Regions from separate parts of the Massilia oculi genome, predicted to be linked through region 3. Evidence: riboswitches for the same ligand, from Rfam matches in the RefSeq annotation. Region 3 holds a riboswitch; each other region holds the start of a gene.
The links. A riboswitch is a leader RNA that binds a small molecule or an ion and turns the genes downstream of it on or off. The one in region 3 is predicted to bind cobalamin.
Positions count from the first base shown of each region.

Region 1: another riboswitch for cobalamin. It lies ahead of DIR46_RS06040 (TonB-dependent receptor); the one in region 3 lies ahead of DIR46_RS14610 (cobaltochelatase subunit CobN).
Region 2: another riboswitch for cobalamin. It lies ahead of DIR46_RS10310 (TonB-dependent receptor domain-containing protein); the one in region 3 lies ahead of DIR46_RS14610 (cobaltochelatase subunit CobN).

Region 1 is NZ_CP029343.1:1,303,581-1,307,761, forward strand. Features, by position in the region: gene DIR46_RS06040 (TonB-dependent receptor) at 1-1,572, opposite strand, end outside; cobalamin riboswitch at 1,642-1,891, opposite strand; gene DIR46_RS06045 (DODA-type extradiol aromatic ring-opening family dioxygenase) at 1,978-2,802, shown strand; gene ylqF (ribosome biogenesis GTPase YlqF) at 2,803-3,750, opposite strand; gene DIR46_RS06055 (hypothetical protein) at 4,036-4,181, opposite strand, start outside.
Region 2 is NZ_CP029343.1:2,218,059-2,222,239, reverse strand. Features, by position in the region: gene DIR46_RS10310 (TonB-dependent receptor domain-containing protein) at 1-1,654, opposite strand, end outside; cobalamin riboswitch at 1,720-1,952, opposite strand; gene DIR46_RS10305 (histidine phosphatase family protein) at 1,972-2,514, opposite strand; gene DIR46_RS10300 (adenosylcobinamide-GDP ribazoletransferase) at 2,514-3,296, opposite strand; gene cobT (nicotinate-nucleotide--dimethylbenzimidazole phosphoribosyltransferase) at 3,293-4,181, opposite strand, start outside.
Region 3 is NZ_CP029343.1:3,190,228-3,194,408, forward strand. Features, by position in the region: gene ssb (single-stranded DNA-binding protein) at 1-37, shown strand, start outside; gene DIR46_RS14605 (ROK family transcriptional regulator) at 219-1,469, opposite strand; cobalamin riboswitch at 1,619-1,838, shown strand; gene DIR46_RS14610 (cobaltochelatase subunit CobN) at 2,024-4,181, shown strand, end outside.

The DNA.
Region 1 (4,181 bases), 1.9 Mb from region 3:
CCAGGCGTCGGCGAAGGTCGCTTGCCCTTCCAGCTCCACGCCCTGGCGGCGGGTCGGATCGAGGTTGGTGTTGGCGCCATAGCCGATGGTCGGGTCGTAGAAGATCTCGTTCGTCAGGCGGTGGCGGAACACACGGGCAGTCACTTTACGGGCATCGAGGCCGGCGCTGACGCCCAGTTCCAGGTCGCGCGAGGTCTGCGGCTCCAGCACGTCCAGGGTCGAACGGTAGGCGTTCTCGTCGATGTTGGCGATGCGGTAGCTGCGGCCGGCCTTGGCGAACACGGTCACGAGCGGCATCACGTCGATGCTGCCTTCCACGGTCCAGGCGTTGAGCGACTGCTTGCGGTGCTCGCCCAGGACTGGCGGGAACGCCAGCGGGTCGCTGTAGTCCTTCTCGAAACGCTCGTGACGGCCGCCGACCGCCAGGCGGGAGTTGTGCGGCACATTCCAACGCAGTTCGTCGCGCAGGTAGAAGGCTTTCGAGTCCTGGCGCGCGTCGCCGGCCGAGAAGCTGGAGGTGACCTTGCGGTCCCAGCGGATCAGGTCGATGCCGGTGACGAATTCGTTGCGCTTGTCGCCGAGGTCGAGGGTGTGACGCAGGCGCGGCGAGAACTGGGTCTGCCCGGCCTCGTAGATCGACGTCGATGGTGCGCCGAAATCGTAAGTGGACGAGACGTCGCGCTCGCGGTGCGACAGCTCGGCCGCCAGGTCGACGTTGCCGATACGGTGCTCCACGAAGGCGGTCACGCGATCGGTGTCGACCGAGCCGTAATCGTTCGGGGTATTGGTCTGGGTCGGAATGGTCAGGAACTGCTCTTCGCTCAGCGAGCCTGGCAGGCGCGAATCGGAGCGCGCGCTCTCGACACGCAGGCCGGCGCGGCCGTTCGGCGCATAGGCATACTGCAGCCCGCCGCTGAAGCTGGTCTGTTCGTACTTGTTGTTGTCGCGGTAGTTATCGGTGCTGCGGTCGCTGACCGCGGCGTCGAACGACCATGGGCCGGCGCCGTGGGAGACCGAAGCGCGCAGGTCGCGGTGGTCGAAGCGGCCGGCTTCGGCGAACAGCGAACCGTGGGTGCCGGCGCCAGCGCTGCGGCGGGTGACGATGTTGATCACGCCGCCGGTGGCGCCATCGCCATACAGCACGCTGCTGCCGCCACGCGTGATCTCGATGCGCTCGACCGTGTCCACGGGGATCGTCGACAGCACCGTGTGCGCCAGCTCGTTCTCGTTCAGGCGCACGCCGTCGACCAGCACCACCGTGTTCTGGGCGCTGTTGGTGCCGAAGCCGCGCAGGTCGAGGCCGAAGTCGGACGAGCCGTCCAGGCTCTGGCGGCCGAACACGCCGCCGATCTTGCGGATCGCCTGGTTGACGTCGGTGGCGCCGGCGCTGCGGATCTGCTCGGCGGTGATGACGGTGGCGCCGATCGGCGTGGCCTGGGCCGGGAAGCGCGGGCCTGTAATGACGACGGACGGCAAGCCATCCTGGGCGATCGCCGGGGTGGCGAGGGCGAACAGGGCGGATGCGCAAGCCAGTGCGAGTGGCGCGCGGCGCGGTGCAGCTGCAAAAATCATGATGAATGTGTTCTCGATAAAAGGCACCGGCCTGCTTCCCCGCAGCCCGGAGTCAACTAGAAGCGCCTGGCGCTTCCACCTGTGTTGGCCGGTATCCGGGCTGGCAAGCATGACGGCCTCACCTTCCTGCGCAGGATGGACACTGGCACAGTGGTTGTCGAGACCGCCCGCCACGCCTCTTGAATGGGGACGCGGCGCTTGTTGACCGTTGCGGGGGCAGCACACTTCCACGGCGGCGCGCGGCGCGGCCATGTCGTGTTTCCCGTTTAACTTCGCGCACCAGGATGCGCGCGAGAGCACCAAAACGGGGCGATTATACCTTGACAAGGTGCGGCCCGCCCGACCGCCGGCAAGCGCTCGCCGCTTGGGCTAACATGGCCGTTTCAATGCCCGACAGGAGCGATCATGGCGCGCTTGCCCACCTTGCCCACCTATTTCGTCTCGCACGGCGGCGGCCCCTGGCCGTGGATGCGCGAGCAATACGGAGCGGCCTACGACCAGTTGGCGGACTCGCTGGCCGCACTACGCGCCGAGGCTGGAGAGACGGTGCGCGCGGTGCTGGTCGTGACCGCCCATTGGGAGACGCCGCAGTTCATGGTGTCGTCCGGCACGGCGCCCGGCATGATCTACGACTACGGCGGCTTCCCGCCGCATACCTATCAGGTCAGGTACCCGGCGCCGGGCGAGCCGGCGCTGGCGCGGCGCGTGGCCGACCTGCTCGGGGCAGCGGGCCATCCAGCCGCGCTGGATGCCGAGCGCGGCTTCGACCATGGCACCTTCTCGATGCTGTACCCGGTCTATCCGGAAGCGCGCATGCCGGTGGTGCAGCTGTCGATCCGGCGCGACCTGGATCCGGCCACCCACCTGGCGGCGGGCCGCGCGCTGGCGCCGCTGCGCGACGAGGGCATCCTGATCATCGGCAGCGGGCTGTCGTACCACAACCTGCGCCAGTTCGGGCCGAACGGACGCGAGGCCTCGAAGGCTTTCGATGGCTGGCTGCAGCACGCGCTGCTCGACCTCGATCCGGCTCGGCGCGAACAGGCCTTGCTGCGCTGGGATACGGCGCCGATGGCGCGCGCCGCGCATCCGCGCGAGGAACACCTGATTCCGCTGATGGTGGCGCTGGGGGCGGCCGGGCAGGAGGCGGCGGCCTGCGTCTATCATGAAGAGGCGTTCATGGGAAATCTGACGGTGTCGAGTTTCAGGTTCGGAGCACCGCCAGCGGCGTGATTACGTCCCGCGCTTGCCGCGCGCCGCTTCTTCGGCCTTGGCGGCGGCCTTCTCGGCTGCGATACGGGCTTTCTCGGCCACTTCGGCCTCGTGCCGGGCCAGGCTGGCCGCACGCGACTCGGGCGTCTCGAGGCTGATGCGGCCCAGCGCGCCCTGGCGGTAATCCTGCAACAGGGTATGTGCAGCTTTCTCGTAATCGAAATCGCCGCCGCGCACGCGAAAACCCCGGCGCTGGGCCACGCCCTCGATCACGGCCACGCCGTCCATCCCTTCGGTCTTGAAGCCGTAGCGCGCGGTGAGCAGCTGCGGATAACGCACCAGCAGCAGCTCGCCCAGGTATTCGGCCACTTCTTCCTCGACCAGGGCATTGGTGCCGATCGCGTGGCTGGCGGCCAGCATCAGGCCGTCGCTGGCCATGGCGATCTTTGGCCACAGCATGCCGGGGGTGTCGACCAGCACCACGTTCTTGTTCAGGTACAGGCGCTGCTGGGTCTTGGTCACGGCCGGCTCGTCGCCCACCTTGGCCACGCGCTTTTTCAGCAGCGCGTTCATCAGCGTTGACTTTCCCACATTGGGGATGCCCATGATCATGATCCGCAACGGCTTGGTCGGCACGCCGCGGTGCGGGGCCAGCGACAGGGCCAGGTCCGGGATGCGGGCGACGTCGGCCGGCTTCTTGGTCGTCATCGGATAGGCGGTCACGCCTTCCTGGGCATCATAATAGGCTTTCCAGGCAGCGGTCGCGTTCGGGTCGGCCAGGTCGATCTTGTTCAGGACCTTCAGGCAGGGACGCTGGCGGAACTTGCGCAGCTCTTCCACCAAAGGGTTGCAGCTCGCCTCGGGCAGGCGCGCATCGAGGACCTCGATCACCAGATCGATGTTTTCCATCTGCTCGGCCGCTTCCCGCTTGGCCGCGTTCATGTGGCCAGGGAACCATTGAATCGACATACTATTGCTCTCTTAATCTTTCGTCCAAGGCGCTATTTTACGCTGAGCGTCGACACAAACGTAGCGGCGCAGCCACAAGGCTGTTTTCCAACATGCACACCGTTGAGCTATTGCAACACTGATGACATATTCCGCGCGCACACTGCCCTCTTGCCTGCACAAGACGGAGATGGGAATGCGCATAAGGGAAAAACTGAAACGGTCGCTGGCACGCTGGTATGGCGTGCTGATGCTGTGCTGCGCCATCGTGGTGTCGGCGATGGTCGAGCAGTTGCCCCTGCTTCCCTATTGATCCATCCTGTCCATCCGGCAGTCGGCCGGCGGCAAGATCGCCTGCGGATCGAAGCGCGCCAGCCGCGCACGGGCCGCGGCGCGGTCCTTCGCATACTCGGCCAGGTAGCGGCTGCGTTCCTCGCTCTGCCATTCGACAT
Region 2 (4,181 bases), 970 kb from region 3:
TCAGCTCGGCGCCGGCCTTGAGCGTGCCCATCGTGTAGTCGGCGCCGAAGCTGGCGTGCTTCTTCGCACGGCGCTGCAGCTGCTTGCCGGTGGTCTCGTCGCGCGGATCCTGCCAGTCGAGGCTGGCGCGCAGGTCGACGCCCATCAGGCGGGTGCTGCCGGCCAGCGAGAAGCCTTCGAGCAGGCCTTCGTTGACGTTGTAGGCGCAGCTGCGGTTGATGCCGTCCGGGCACGGGGTGCTCGACACGATCATGTCGGTCAGGCGGTTGTGGAAGTAGGTCGCATCCAGCTGGTAGCCGTTGCCGTCGTAGCGCAGGCCCACTTCGCGGTTGCGGCCTTTCTCGGGCTTGTTGGTTTCCAGGCCGTAGCCGGGGAAGTACAGCTCGTTGAAGGTCGGGGCGCGGAAACTCGTGCCGACGCTGGCGGTGGCGCGCAGGCCGTTGCCGAAGTCGTAGCCATAGCCGGCGGCGCCAGTGTTCTTGCTGCCGTAGACCGAGCGGTCGTGGCGCGCGCTGACGTCGATCAGGTGCTGGCCGCGCTTGGCCGAGTAGGCGGCCGCATACGAATTGGTGATGCGCGAGCGGCGCATCGACGGCACTTCTTCCTTGCGGTGCGTGTACAGCAGTTGCAGCGTGTCGCGGCCGATGGCGATGTCGTTCTGCCAGCTGAACTCGTCCTGCTGGGTGTCGATCTGGCTGGCGCCGGACGGCGTCGCGTTGGTGAAGTTGCCCGACTTGTCCTCCGAGCGCGCGTACTGCAGCGTGCTGTGCCAGTTTGGCAGGATCTGGTTGCGCATGAAGACCGCGGCGGTATTCAGGTCGTTGTCGCTGTGGACGTCGTAGTTGGCGGTGCCGCTGTCGTACTGGCTGAACAGGCGGCTGACCAGGAACTGGGCGCCGATCTCGTGGCCTGGCGCGAGCGCCATCGTCACGCGGCCGTTGGCGTTGCGGCGGCGGTAGCCGTCTTCGTCAGGATTGTAGCCCGAGGCGCCCGGGCGGGTGGACGAGAAGCCGTCCGAATCCTCGTAGCCGGCGCCGAACGCATAGCTGACGGCGTTCGGGCCGCCGCTGCTGCCGTAGATGCCGGCGTCCGCCTGGCGGGTGGCGTTGCTGCCCACGCCGAGCGAACCGGTGACGACCGGGGCGCCTTCGCCCTCGCGGGTGAAGATCTGGATCACGCCGGCGATGGCGTCGGCGCCATACAGGGTGCTGAGCGGACCGTAGACGATCTCGATGCGGTCGATGGCGCCCAGCGGGATGGCGTTCCAGCTGGCCGTGCCGGTGGTCGCCGAACCGAAGCGCACGCCGTCGACCAGGACCACGGACTGGTTGGCGTTGGCGCCGCGAATGAAGACACTGGTAGTGGTGCCGGCCGCGCCGTTGCGCGAGATCTCGATGCCGCGCTGGCGGCGCAGGATGTCGGCCACCGAGCCGGCGCCCGAGCGCGCGATTTCCCCGGCATCGATGACGGTGGTGTCGGCGATGACGTCGGCGGCGCGCTGGGCGGTGCGGGTAGCGGTGACGACGACGGTGTCGGCTGCCGGAATGGCGTCCGGCGAAGGAGCAGGTGAAGGTGCGTCAGCGAAAGCGGCGGACGAGATGACGGCGAGGGCGAGCGAGACCGCGGCGGCTTGCCGGGTTACTGGAAAATTCATGAACTGTTTCTTATAAAGGACAACCAGCCGACGTCCCCGTAGGCCAGATTGAACGGCATCGCACGAGGCGACGCCACCTTTTGGCCGGTATCCGGGCTGACAAGTATGGCCGTCCGACCTTCCCATGCATGCGCACAGTGGTATGAGGGGACGGTTTGCCGCATGGCTCGGGGAGAGCATGCGGCACTTGCTTACCGTTGCGGGGGCAGCACACGTTGGCCCTTGAATAGAGCTTCGTGTTTCCCGTTTAACTGCGACTGCGAACGCAGGCGCGAGCACCAAAACGCCCTCATTATAAGGTGTCGTCGGAGGTGTTGTCAGGTTTCCAGCATCATCACTTCACCGTAGTCGATCCGGTGTGGCGCCTGGGCGGCGCGCAGCGCGGCCTCGACCAGGGTGCCGCCGAGGTGCAACGAATGCAGCAGTCGCATGGTGCCGGCGTGGCAGATGATCAGGGCCTGCGCATGTCCTTCGCGTCGCATGTCGGCATCGAAACCGGCCACGCGCGCAGCCACGTCCATCACGCTTTCGCCGCCGCCGGGATGGTAGTGCAGCAGGTCGGCGCTCCAGTCGTCGATCTCGCTGCGGGGGATGTCGTCCCAGCTGCGCATTTCCCAGGCGCCGAAGTCCATCTCGGCCAGGCGCACGTCGAAGGCTGGCGCTGGCGAGAGCCGCTGCGCCAGGACGGCGCTGCGGGCGAGTGGACTGGCGTAGACCGGCATCGCGCCGGGCAGTCCCTGGTTCGCCAATGCTGTCAGCACCCGTTCGACGTCGGCTTCGCTCGCCGTGAGGTCGCTGCGGCCGTAGCAGTGCCCGGCCGGCACCTCGGGCCGTGGATGGCGCACCAGGTAAATACGCATCAGGCCAGCGCGCCGCGGCCGAGCGTGGCGAGTACCGCGATATAGATGGCTACCTCGGCCAGCTGCTGCACGGCGCCGAGGCAGTCGCCCGTATAGCCGCCGAGCCGGCGCGTGAACTTGCGCGCCAGCCAGCGCGTGGCCAGCATGGCCGCCAGCACCGAGGCGACGATTGCGGCCAGGTCGAGCAAGCCGAAGGCCAGCAGGACAAGCGCGGGCAGCATCACGGTGAGCGTGGCGATGCCGAATTCCCGGTCGCTCATGCGTACCGCCAGCGGCTTGGCCTTGCCCTCGGCGCGGGCGTATTCCATCTGCCAGATCAGGGACGTGGCGGCCAGTCGCGAGAGCGGGTGGGCCAGCAGCAGGGCGGCGATGGCGCTGGCCGGCGGCAGGCTGGCAACTGCGGCCAGCTTCGCGCCGAGCATGCACACGATGCCGATCGCGCCGTAGGCGCCGACGCGCGAATCCTTCATGATCTCGAGCGCGCGTTCCTTGGTCATGCCGCCGCCCAGGCCATCGCAGGTATCGGCGAAGCCGTCTTCATGGAATGCGCCGGTAACGTAGATCGTCGCGGCGGTGGACAGCACGGCCGCCACCGCCGCCGGCAACCACTGCGCGGCCACTAGATAGACCGCCGCACCGATGGCGCCCACCACCACGCCCACCAGCGGGAAGTAGCGCGACGCGTGGTTCAGCCAGGCCGGTTCGAAGCCCACCCAGCGCGGAATCGGCAGCCGCGTGAAGAATTGCAGCGCGATGAAGAACAGGCGCAGCTGGTGCGTCATGCCGAGCGTTCGCTGACTTGCGCCGAGGCGAAGGTGGCCATCTCGTTCAGGAAGTTGGCGCTGGCGTGCAGCAGGGGTAGGGCGAGCGCGCTGCCGGTGCCTTCGCCCAGGCGCAGGCCGAGGTCGAGCAGCGGGCGGGCGCCGAGCTCCTCGAGCAGCAGGGCGTGGCCATGCTCACCCGAGCAGTGCGAGAACACGCAGTAGTCGAGGATGTCCGGCTGCAGGCGCGCCGCCACCAGCAGCGCGCTGCTGACGATGAAGCCGTCGATCAGCAGCACCTTGCGCAGCTCGGCCGCCTTGAGCATGGCGCCGGTCATCATCGCGATCTCGAAGCCGCCGAAGGTGGCCAGCACCTCGAGCGGCTGGACGGCGTGGGCGTGAAGGGCCACGCTCGCCGCAACGACGTCGGCCTTGTGGCGGACGCCGTCCGGCGTGAGGCCGGTGCCGGCGCCGACGCAGCGCGCCAGCGGCCGCCCTGTCAGCTTGTGCATGAGGGCCGCGGCGGAGGTCGTGTTACCAATGCCCATCTCGCCGAAGCCGACCACGGTGCCGGGCAGGTCGCGCACCAGCGCCATGCCGTGTTCGAGCGCCGTTGCGCACTCTTGCGCCGTCATGGCGGGTTCGAGCGCGAAGTTGCGGGTGCCGTTGGCGACCTTGCGATGCACGAGGCCCGCGCGGTCACCGAAATCGTGGTTCACGCCGGCGTCGACCACGTGCAGCGCGCAGCCATTCTGGCGCGCGAACACATTGATGGCGGCGCCGTTGCCCAGGAAGTTCTCGACCATTTGCCAGGTGACGTCTTGGGGGAAGGCGGAGATGCCTTCGGCCACGACGCCGTGGTCGGCGGCGAATACCAGGATCGCGGGCTGGGCGATGGTGATCCTG
Region 3 (4,181 bases):
GAATTTCTCGGATATGGATGACGATATTCCGTTCTGATATTTCCGGTCTGAGCGGTACGACAAACCCTGTGAGTGCATCATTCGCAGGGTTTTTTTTATGGACGGCGATCTGGTCGTTAACCCAGTAACGGAACTCAGCTGCAGTTGATATTCAAGATATTCCCGTCCGGATCTGTTACCCACACGATCTTCATCTTCCCGGCATAGCGCACGCCTTGCTAGCGCCGGGCCGCCTTCAGGAACAATCCATGCGCCGGCGCGAAGTTCGCATGCAGCGGCAGGTAGGCCGCGCCGATGACCTTGGCCGTCATCCCGATCGTCCCCGCCATCACCAGCGGCCGCTCGGTGCCCTGCCAGCTGTAGCGCGTCATCTGCTCCTGCATCGCGGCGATCAGGCGTTCGAGCAGGGCGCGGCTGACGGCGCCGTCGACGATCACGCCATCCAGGTCGAGCAGGCAGGCCGCGCCGGTGACGCCGAAGGTGATCGCATTGGCGGCTTCCTCGATCCATCGCAGGGTCACCGCTTCCCACGGCCCGCTCAAGAGGCGTTCGTCGCCGAACGCCAGCGGCGCCAATCCCGCCTGGGCATGCATCTCTTCGAGCCGCACCAGCGAGGCCGCACCGAGCAGCTGCGGCGCCACGCCGCGTTCTGCAGTATCGGCCAGGCCCAGGGGCATCGAACCGATCGCGCCGGCGTTGCCGAACTGGCCGCTGTGCGGCTCGCCGTCGATCACCAGGCCGCCGCCGACCAGGGTGTCGACGAACACGTACAGATAGCTTTTCAGCGTGCGTCCGCGGCCGGCCACCAGTTCGGCCACGCAGGCCGCGATCGTGTCCTTGGCGAAGTCCACGCGCAATGGCGTCATGGCCTGCAGGCGGATGCGCACGTCGACCCGGCGCCAGGCTTCCGCCTCTTGCGGCAGCAGGCTTTCCAGGCCGTGCCAGGTGCCCAGCGTGAGCGGGGCGGCCAGGCCGATGCCGGTCAGGCGCGGCGCCAGTTCAGGGCCGAGGAAGTCGTCCACCTCGCGCAGCCTGGCGTCGATGGCGGCGAATACCTGCTCCACCTCGGGGCTGGCGTACGGCGTCGACGACTGCCAGCGCAGCGCGCCCGTGAAATCGAGCAGCACCACGTCCAGCGCGCGCCTGCCGATCTGGATGCCGATCGAGAACGCGCCTTCCGGATTCAGGGCGATCGGCTGCGACGGCTGGCCGACCTTGCCGCGCACGGCGTCGCGCTTGACCACCAGCTGCTCGTCCAGCAGGCGGTTGATGATCACCGAGGCCGTCTGGGTACTGAGCTTGGTCAGGCGCGCGACTTCGGCCTTGGGCAGGCTGCCATGGGTGCGGATCGCCTGCAGCACGACCCGCTCGTTGAACTCGCGCATGCCGACCTGGTTCGAGCCGACGGTGCGCAGCAGCGGCATGGTGGCGGGATCGAAGGCGGTAGGCGGTACGTTATCGGGCGGCATGGCGCGGGCGTTCAAGGGGCGGGACGGCTGGAAGCCGCCAGTATAAATCCATTCCCCGTAAATAAACCTGTGCGATTTATTTTTCCGGGCATGCGCGAATGCGAGGAAAAATAATGCGGTGACAACTGGTCGAACTTGGCGGTAGAATCGCGCCCAATCAAGTGAATGGTGCCTTCCTGCTCGTCTGCAGGGAGGTGAAACGGGAAGCCGGTGACGTGCGCGATAACCATCGAGCGCCAGTCCGGCGCAGCCCCCGCTGCTGTAAGCCTGACGACTCCGGTCGAACGCCACTGTGCCCCGCGCACGGGAAGGCAGGACCGGGGAAGGAAGACGGCGAGCCAGAAGACCGGCCATCCACGATGCATTCGTACGTCCCGGGGTGAGGGCGTGCCTGTTGGTTGTCCGCTGTTCCTTCTTTTGCTGCTCGTGCTGTCGCCAAGGCGGTCGTGCGCCCTCCTGGCGTGCGCGCAAGCGTCCCTGTTCATCGTGGAAGGATGGCGGCTGCCTGTTGTCATGCGCGCGTCTAGCGCGCTGCTAAAAGGTCGACGTTCAACATGAACACGCTTCTCCTTGTCCGCATCTGCGCCGTGCTGACGTTCCTGCTCGCCTGCATGCCGGGCTTCCAGCACGCCAGCGCCGCCACCCTGTTCGCCGTGGTCACCGAGCGCGCCGCGCCGGGCGCCATCGAGGCCGCCCACCGCCACCTGGCCAGCCATCCGCGCGACCGCATCCTGCTGCGCACCCCGGCCCAGCTGATGGCGGCGGGCGAGCGCGAAGTGGGACAGTGGATCGCCGGCGCCAACACCATCCTGGCGGTGTCGCTGTTCGGCGACCCGGCGCGCCGCATGAAGGATGCCTTGGCGCGCCATGCCAGGCCGGACACCGCCGTGCTGGCGCTGAATGGCGAGGCGACCCTGAACCTGATGACGCGCTCCCGCCACGGCAGCCTGGCCGGCTTCTCGCCCGAGCTGCTGCGCCAGCTGGCGGGCGAGGCCCCGCCGCCGGCCGCGCTGCAGGCGGCCGAGCTGGAGCCCGCCGCCCGCCACTGGCTGGCAGCGCGCCGCGTGTGGCAGGCGGGCGGCGTCGACAACACCACGGAGCTGATGCGGCACCTGCTTGCGCCAGGCACGGCCCTTGCCGATCCGCAGCCCGAGCCGACCCTGCGCCTGCGCGCGCGACAGCGCGAGCTGCAGGACGCCGCCGCCTGGGGCAATGCCTCGAAGCTCGGCCTGCAGGACCGGCCGACCGTGGTCGTGCTCGACCTGGCGAACATGGATGGCGTGGTGCCCGCCGCCTTGTGCCGCCGCATCGAGGAACTCGGCCAGCCCTGCGTGCAGCTGCTGACGCGCTGGGGCGGCGCCTCGCGCGAGGCGCTGGAGCGCCTGCCGCAGCTGGTGGCGCCGGCCAAGCCGGCCGCACTGGTGGTGCTGCAGGACTTCGTGGTCGGCGCCGCGGAGGGCCGGGCGGCAGTGGAGGAGGCTTTCAAGCGTCTGGACATCCCGGTGTTCAAGGCGATCCGCCTGTCGGACCGCACCGCGATGCAGTGGCAGCTGTCGCCCGACGGCCTGCCGCCCGACTCGGTACAGTACCGCGTAGCGCTGCCCGAGCTGCAGGGCATCGGCCAGCCGATGGTGGTGGCGGCCCTGGGCCAGGCCGAGCGCGACCGCCAGACCGGCATCGAGAACCGTCCTCCGGTGCTGCTGCCGGCCGAAGTCGACCGCCTGTCGGGGCGCGTGGCGCGCTGGCTGGCGCTGCGCGCCAAATCGAACGCCGACAAGAAGGTCGCGGTGGTCTACTACAACCATCCGCCGGGCCGCCAGAACATCGGCGCCGACAACCTCAACGTGCCGGACTCGCTGTTCGAGATGCTGCATGCCCTGAAGGCCGCCGGCTACACGGTCGGCGAGCTGCCGGCCTCGCCCGAGGCGCTGCTCGACATGATCATGGCGCGCGGCGTCAACCTGCCGGAAGACCGCGCCGCGCTGCGCGAGATGGCCGGTACCGTCAACGGCGTCACGGCCCAGGATTACGCGCGCTGGTTTGCGACCCTGTCGCCGCGGGTGCGGGGCGAGATGCAGGACGGCCTGCTGGGCCGCCTGCATGCCGACGTGCTGGCGGCCGAGAAGGCCGGCGAGCGCGCGCTGGGCCGCAAACAGGCCGAAACCGTGATCGAGGAGCTGCTGCACCTGGTCGAGGGCGTCGACCATCCGCAGCGCGTGCAGGCCACGCGCGACCTGCATGCGCTGGAAGAGGGTTATTTTTCCTGCCTGGACGACGTCAAGCCACGCCCCTGCCAGTCGCTTGCTCCCCTTTATCGGCGCCTGATCGGCTACGGCATCGAAGGCATGCGCGGCTGGGGGCCGGCGCCGGGCAAGGTGATGGTCGACGGTGGCAGGATGCTGGTGCCGGGACTGGTGTTCGGCAACGTCTTCATCGGCCCGCAGCCGCCGCGCGGCTGGGAAGTGGACGAGGAACTGCTGCACGCGAACACCAGCATCACGCCGCCGCACCAGTTCCTGGGCTTCTACCACTGGATCCGCGACCGCTTCAAGGCCGACGCCGTGGTGCACGTGGGCCGCCACTCGACCTACGAGTTCATGCCGGGCAAGGCCGTCGGCCTGTCGAGCGACGACTATCCGAGCCTCATCGCGAGCGACCTGCCGGGCATCTATCCGTATATCGTCGACGGCGTCGGCGAAGGCACGCAGGCCA